Regions from separate parts of the Streptomyces sp. NPDC007264 genome, predicted to be linked through region 2. Evidence: riboswitches for the same ligand, from Rfam matches in the RefSeq annotation. Region 2 holds a riboswitch; the other holds the start of a gene.
What was found. Region 2 has a riboswitch for thiamine pyrophosphate ahead of thiO (glycine oxidase ThiO). Riboswitches for the same ligand answer to the same signal wherever they lie in the genome.
Positions count from the first base shown of each region.

Region 1: linked by a shared signal. The riboswitch ahead of ACFYMU_RS14990 (thiamine ABC transporter substrate binding subunit) and the one ahead of thiO (glycine oxidase ThiO) in region 2 are both predicted to bind thiamine pyrophosphate.

Region 1 is NZ_JBIAFD010000007.1:333,214-336,822, forward strand. It holds gene ACFYMU_RS14980 (hypothetical protein) at 1-123, shown strand, start outside; gene rlmN (23S rRNA (adenine(2503)-C(2))-methyltransferase RlmN) at 297-1,403, shown strand; TPP riboswitch at 1,436-1,541, shown strand; gene ACFYMU_RS14990 (thiamine ABC transporter substrate binding subunit) at 1,616-2,707, shown strand; gene ACFYMU_RS14995 (ABC transporter permease) at 2,683-3,609, shown strand, end outside.
Region 2 is NZ_JBIAFD010000006.1:409,235-412,843, forward strand. It holds gene ACFYMU_RS13265 (Rv2175c family DNA-binding protein) at 1-38, opposite strand, end outside; gene ACFYMU_RS13270 (NAD(P)/FAD-dependent oxidoreductase) at 137-1,363, opposite strand; TPP riboswitch at 1,501-1,613, shown strand; gene thiO (glycine oxidase ThiO) at 1,611-2,789, shown strand; gene thiS (sulfur carrier protein ThiS) at 2,786-2,986, shown strand; gene ACFYMU_RS13285 (thiazole synthase) at 2,990-3,609, shown strand, end outside.

The DNA.
Region 1 (3,609 bases), on a different contig from region 2:
ACGGCCGACGCGGAGAACGGCATCCATGTCATCCACTGGGGAGAGGCTCACCTCGAACCGGACCGCACCTTCACGTGGCTATACAAGGAACAGCTCCCGGTCGCTCCCATGCCGCTTGAGTGACGGGTGTCGGTCGGCGGAGCAGCTTCCGATCTCCGCTCCCGGCTCGGTTCATTCCTGGGCCGTCCCTGGGCCGTCCGAGGCCGCTCAGCAGCGACCGGTGGCGACTACTAACGACAGTCGTAGCGAGCGACAGCCCCAGGTCACCCGACTGGATCTGCGACACTGGACGCACCATGCCCAAGCCCGGAGAACTGACCTTCACCGCGCCGCGCGAAGCCAAGAAGCCGCCGCGGCACCTCGCCGACCTCACGCCCGCCGAGCGCAAGGAGGCGGTCGCCGCGATCGGTGAGAAGCCGTTTCGCGCCAAGCAGCTCGCGCAGCACTACTTCGCGCGGTATGCGCACGACCCCGAGCAGTGGACCGACATCCCTGTCTCCTCCCGCGCCGGGCTCCAGGAGGCGCTGCTGCCGGAGCTCATGACGGTCGTCCGGCATCTGTCGACCGACCGGGGCACGACCCGCAAGACGCTGTGGCGGCTGTTCGACGGGACGCTCGTCGAGTCCGTGCTGATGCGCTACCCCGACCGGGTCACCATGTGCATCAGCTCGCAGGCGGGCTGCGGGATGAACTGCCCCTTCTGCGCCACGGGGCAGGCCGGCCTCGACCGCAACCTGTCCACCGCCGAGATCGTGCACCAGATCGTGGACGGCATGCGAGCGCTGCGCGACGGCGAGATCCCGGGCGGTCCGGCGCGGCTGTCCAACATCGTCTTCATGGGCATGGGCGAGCCCCTGGCCAACTACGGGCGGGTCGTCGGCGCCATCCGTGCCCTCACCGCCCCCGCCCCGGACGGGCTCGGGCTGTCCCAGCGCGGGATCACCGTGTCGACGGTGGGCCTGGTGCCGGGCATCCACCGCCTCACCGACGAGGGCCTCAAGTGCCGGCTCGCCATCTCGCTGCACGCCCCGGACGACGAGCTGCGGGACACCCTCGTCCCGGTCAACACGCGGTGGAAGGTGCGCGAGGTGCTGGACGCCGGGCTGGAGTACACCGCCAGGTCCGGGCGCCGGCTGTCCATCGAGTACGCGCTGATCCGGGACATCAACGACCAGGCGTGGCGCGGCGATCTGCTCGGTCGGCTGCTCAAGGGCAAGCCCGTGCACGTCAATCTGATCCCGCTGAACCCCACGCCCGGCTCCCGGTGGACCGCCTCGCGGCCCGAGGACGAGAAGGCGTTCGTCGAGGCGATCGCCGCCTACGGGGTACCGGTCACCGTCCGGGACACCCGGGGCCAGGAGATCGACGGAGCGTGCGGGCAGCTGGCGGCCGGCGAGCGGTAGGACGGTAGTCTGACCCCCGTAAGCACATCTTCATATTCCGACAGGGGAGCGCCACAGCGCTGAGAGTGCGGGAACGACCGCAGACCCTCTGAACCTCGCCCAGGTCATTCTGGGTAGGAAGTTCGGTCTCCATTCAGGCTGTTGCGCCCTGCCCGGGTCCGCTCCGCGTTCCCGGGCGGGGCCGCGTCTCTTCCTGGTCACCTCCAGGAGGAATGTCAGTGAACAACATCGGCAGGCAGTTCGCGGCCGCGGTCGTCGGGCTGGGCATGGTCACGCTGTCCGCGTGCGGCTCGTCCGGCTCCACCGGCGGCAGCGGCGGCGACTCCACGACCGTGACCCTCGTCAGCCACGACTCGTGGGCCGCGTCCAAGAGCGTCGTCGCGGCCTTCGAGAAGGAGTCCGGCTACCGCGTCCGGGTCCTCAAGGACGGCGACGCGGGACAGGCCGTCAACAAGGCGATCCTCACCAAGGACAACCCGCAGGGCGACGTCTTCTTCGGCGTCGACAACACGCTGCTGTCCCGGGCGCTCGACAACGGGCTGTTCCAGCCGTACCGGGCCGAGGGCCTCGACCGAGTCGGCGGGCAGTACCAGCTCGACCGCGACAAGCACCGGGTCACACCGGTCGACTTCGGCGACGTCTGCGTCAACTACGACAAGAAGTACTTCGCCGACCACAGGCTGGCCCCGCCCGCCTCCTTCGACGACCTCACCAAGCCCGCGTACAGGAACCTGCTCGTCACCGAGAACGCCGCCACCTCCTCGCCCGGCCTCGGCTTCCTGCTCGGCACGGCCGCCCGGTACGGCGACCGGGGCTGGCCGGAGTACTGGAAGAAGCTCAAGGCCAACGGCGTGAAGGTGGTCGACGGCTGGGAGCAGGCGTACGACCAGGAGTTCTCCGGATCCGCCGGCGGCAGGAAGGCGGGCGGCGACCGGCCGCTCGTCGTCTCGTACGCATCCTCCCCGCCCGCCGAGGTCGTCTACGCCGAGCCCCGCCCGAAGACGGCGCCCACCGGTGTCGCCGACGGCACCTGCTTCCGGCAGATCGAGTTCGCGGGCCTGCTGAGCAACGCGCACAACACCAAGGGCGGCAAGGCGTTCCTCGACTTCCTGATCGGCACGAGGTTCCAGCAGGACATGCCGCTCAACATGTTCGTGTACCCGGTGGTGAAGGGCGCCGCGGTGCCCGCCGAGTTCACCGCGTACGGGCCCGCGGCGAAGGACCCCGAGACCATGGCCCCGGCCGAGGTCGCCGCCCACCGCGACCAGTGGGTCAAGGCATGGACCTCGCTCGTACTGAAGTAGCTCGTACCGAAGGAGACCCGAGGAGGCGCGGGAACGCGGCGCGGTGGGGGCTCATCGCCCTGCCGGTCGCGTTCTTCGCGCTCTTCTTCGCCTACCCCGTCGCCGCGATCGTCGCCCGTGGCCTCCACGCCGACGGGGCGTGGCACCCCGGGGCCGTCGTGGACGTCCTCGCGCAGCCCGGCATGCGGCACGTGCTGTGGTTCACCACCTGGCAGGCGCTGGCCTCGACCGCCCTGACGCTCCTCGTCGCGCTCCCCGGTGCCTACGTCTTCGCCCGCCTCGCGTTCCCGGGCAAGGAGGTGCTGCGCGCCGTCGTCACCGTCCCGTTCGTGCTGCCGACCGTCGTGGTCGGCACGGCCTTCCTCGCCCTCGTCGGCCGTGGCGGACTCCTCGACGACCTGTGGGGCGTCCGGCTCGACACCACCGTGTGGGCCGTCCTGCTCGCCCATGTCTTCTTCAACTACGCGGTCGTCGTCCGCACGGTCGGCGGTCTGTGGGCGCAGCTCGACCCGCGCCAGGAAGAGGCCGCGCGCGTCCTCGGCGCCTCCCGGTTCGCGGCCTGGCGGCAGGTGACCCTGCCCGCGCTTGGCCCGGCCCTGGCGGCCGCCGCCCTGATGGTGTTCCTCTTCACGTTCACCTCGTTCGGCGTGGTGCAGATCCTCGGCGGCCCCGCCTTCTCCACGCTGGAGGTCGAGATCTACCGCCAGACCTCGGAGATCTTCGACCTGTCCACGGCCGCCGTGCTGACGCTCGTCCAGTTCGCGGCGGTGGGCGCGATCCTCCTCGCGCACGCGTGGACCGTGCGCCGCCGCGAGAGCGCGCTGCGCCTGGTCGATGCCTCCCGCACCGCGCGCAGGCCGCACGGGGCGGGCCAGTGGGCGCTGCTCGCCTCCGTCCTGCTC
Region 2 (3,609 bases):
GGGACGAGAGCATCGATCTTTGCGTCAATCTCGGTCACGGGACAAGCGTGCCATCCCGGACTGACAGTCGGAAGCGGGGCTCCTCCGGCCGGGGGCCGGTTGCCTCCTGCGGAGGAACACGGCGCGTCCCCGCGACCTACGCCGTGGCCTCCTTCAAGGGGCGGGACGGGTCCGCCAGCAGGTCCGGGTCCATCCGCGCGCCCGACTCGATCAGGCGGCGGCCCTGGGCGAGATCCCGGGGCCGGCCCACCGCCAGGAGGCCCACCAGGCGGCCGGACCGCAGCCAGCACACCGTCCACGCGGCGCCCCCCGGGTCCCCGCGCCACACCAGCGTGTCGGCGGACGCGTGGTGGCCCACGTACTGGACGAAGCGGCCGAACTGCTCCGACCAGAAGTACGGCACCGGGTCGTAGGCCACCGGGGCCTGCCCGATGATGTTCGCGGCGACCGCGCGCGGTCCCTGGAGGGCGTTGTCCCAGTGGTGCACGAGGAGCCGCTCCTCGTACCGCCCCGAGGGGAAGGACGCGCAGTCGCCGACCGCGTACACGTCCGGCGCCGACGCGCGCAGGTGCCGGTCGGCCAGCACCTCGCCGTGCACGCCCAGGGTGATGCCCGACCCGGCGAGCCACGCGGTGGCGGGACGCGCCCCGATGCCCACGACCACGGCGTCCGCGGGCACCCTGGAGCCGTCGTCGAGCACCACGGCCCCCGGCTCGACGCGCTCCACGCGCGCGCCCGTGCGCAGCTCGGCCCCGCTGTCGGCGTACCAGGCCGTCATCGGGGCGGACACCTCGGCGGGCAGCACCCCCGCGAGCGGCCGGTCCGCCGCCTCCACCACGGTCACCGCGCAGCCCGCCTCGCGCGCGGCGGTGGCGAACTCGGCGCCGATCCAGCCCGCGCCCACGACGACGACGTCGTGCTGCCGCGCGAGGACCGGCCGCAGCCGCTCGGCGTCGTCCAGGGTGCGCAGCAGATGCACCCCGGGGACACCCTCCGCGCCCGGCAGCCGGATCGGCTCCGCTCCGGTCGCGATGACCAGGACGTCGTACGGGACGGGGCCCTGCGCGGTGTCCAGCTCGTGGTCGCCGGGGCGTACGCCGAGCACCTCGCTGCCCAGCCGGAGCTCGATGCCGAGGGCCTCGAAGTCGATGTCGAAGGCGGAGCCCTCCGCCTTGCCGAGCAGGACGGCCTTGGACAGCGGCGGCCGGTCGTAGGGTTGGTGCGGCTCCGCGCCGATCAGCTTCACGTCGCCGGTGAAGCCCTGTTCCCGCAGGGCGACCGCGGTCTGCACCCCGGCCATGCCCGCGCCCACGACGACGACGTGCCGGACCGCACCACCCTGTTGCTGCCTCTGCTCGCTCACCTGATCACCATAGACACCTGACGATTTGTCAGTCAGCCTGCGTGCCGGGTGATGTGTTCCACAGCCTCCGCACACGCCGCGGCCACCGGGGCGGAGGCTCCCTTACCGCGCTGTACGGCACGGGCTAGGGTGGCACCGTAAGCACTCGCGGGAGCCCGGACGCACCGGGCTGAGAGGGAGGCTGGACGGCCTCCGACCGTACGAACCTGATCCGGGTCATGCCGGCGAAGGGAGGGGCTGGACGCCCATGTCGCGTACATCGGACGACGTGTCGACCACGTCGGACGTCCTCGTCATCGGGGGCGGGATCATCGGGCTCGTGACCGCCTGGCGGGCGGCGCAGCGCGGGTTCGGCACGGCGGTGGTGGATCCCGGACCGGGCGGTGGAGCCGCCCAGGTGGCCGCCGGGATGCTCGCCGCCGTCACCGAACTGCACTACGGCGAGCAGACGCTGCTCGGCCTCAATCTGGAGTCCGCGCGCCGCTACCCGGACTTCGCCGCCGAGCTGACCGAGGCCGCCGGCCTGGACCTCGGCTACCGGCGCTGCGGCACGCTCGCCGTCGCGCTCGACGCCGACGACCGCGCCCAGCTGCGCGAACTGCACGCCCTGCAGCAGCAGTCCGGCCTGGAGTCGGAGTGGCTGAGCGGGCGGGAGTGCCGTCGGCTGGAGCCCATGCTCGCGCCGGGCGTGCGCGGAGGGCTCAGGGTCGACGGCGACCACCAGATCGACCCGCGCCGGCTCGCCGCGGCCCTGGTGACGGCCTGCGAGCGCGCCGGGGTGGTCTTCCACCGGACGAGGGCGGAGCGGCTCTCGGTGGTACGGGAGCGGGCCGCCGGGGTCACGACCGCCGACGGCACCGACCTCACCGCGGGGCAGGTCGTCCTGGCCGCGGGCAGCCTCAGCGGACGGCTCGCGGGCGTCCCCGACGAGGTGGTGCCGCCCGTGCGACCCGTGAAGGGCCAGGTGGTGCGGCTGACCGTGCCGGAGCCGTACGCGCCCTTCCTGAGCCGCACCGTGCGGGCCGTCGTCCGCGGCGGCCCGCTGTACCTCGTGCCGCGCGAGAACGGCGAACTGGTCATCGGGGCGACCAGCGAGGAACTGGGCTGGGACACGACGGTCACCGCGGGCGGGGTGTACGAGCTGCTGCGGGACGCGCACGAGCTGATGCCGGGGATCACCGAGCTGCCGCTCACCGAGACCCGGGCGGGGCTGCGCCCCGGTTCTCCGGACAACGCGCCGATGCTCGGCCCCAGCGGCCTGGAGGGCCTGCTGCTCGCCACCGGCCACCACCGCAACGGCGTCCTGCTCACGCCGGTCACCGGCGACGTCATGGCGCACGTCCTGACCACCGGCGACCTTCCGGACGAGGCCCGCCCCTTCACCCCCAGGCGCTTCGCCGCCGCGCTCACGGAGCAGCCCGCATGAACATCTCGGTCAACGGGGAGCCCCGGCAGGTGGCTCCCGGCACCGCGCTCGACGCGGTCGTGCGGACCCTCTCGGCGGCGCCCTCCGGCGTGGCCGCCGCCGTCAACGAAACCGTCGTCCCGCGCGGCCAGTGGTCGTCGACGTCCCTCCGCGAGGGGGACCGCGTCGAGGTCCTCACCGCCGTCCAAGGAGGCTGACCCATGGCCGACGATCCCTTCGTCCTCGGTGGTACGACCTTCTCGTCCCGGCTGATCATGGGGACCGGGGGCGCGCCCAGCCTCGATGTGCTGGAGCGGGCCCTGGTGGCGTCCGGCACGGAGCTGACGACCGTGGCGATGCGCCGCGTGGACGCCACGGTGCACGGTTCCGTGCTGTCCGTGCTCGACAGGCTGGGCATCAGGGTGCTGCCGAACACGGCGGGCTGCTTCACCGCGGGCGAGGCCGTGCTCACCGCCCGCCTCGCGCGCGAGGCGCTCGGCACGGACCTCGTCAAGCTGGAGGTCATCGCCGACGAGCGGACCCTGCTGCCCGACCCGGTGGAGCTGCTGGACGCGGCCGAGACCCTGGTCGACGAGGGCTTCACGGTGCTGCCGTACACGAACGACGACCCCGTGCTCGCCCGCAGGCTGGAGGACGTGGGCTGCGCCGCGGTCATGCCGCTGGGCTCGCCGATCGGCTCGGGGCTCGGCATCCGCAACCCGCACAACTTCCAGCTGATCGTCGAGCGCGCGCGCGTGCCGGTCATCCTGGACGCGGGCGCGGGGACGGCGTCGGACGTGGCGCTGGCGATGGAGCTGGGCTGCGCCGGCGTGATGCTCGC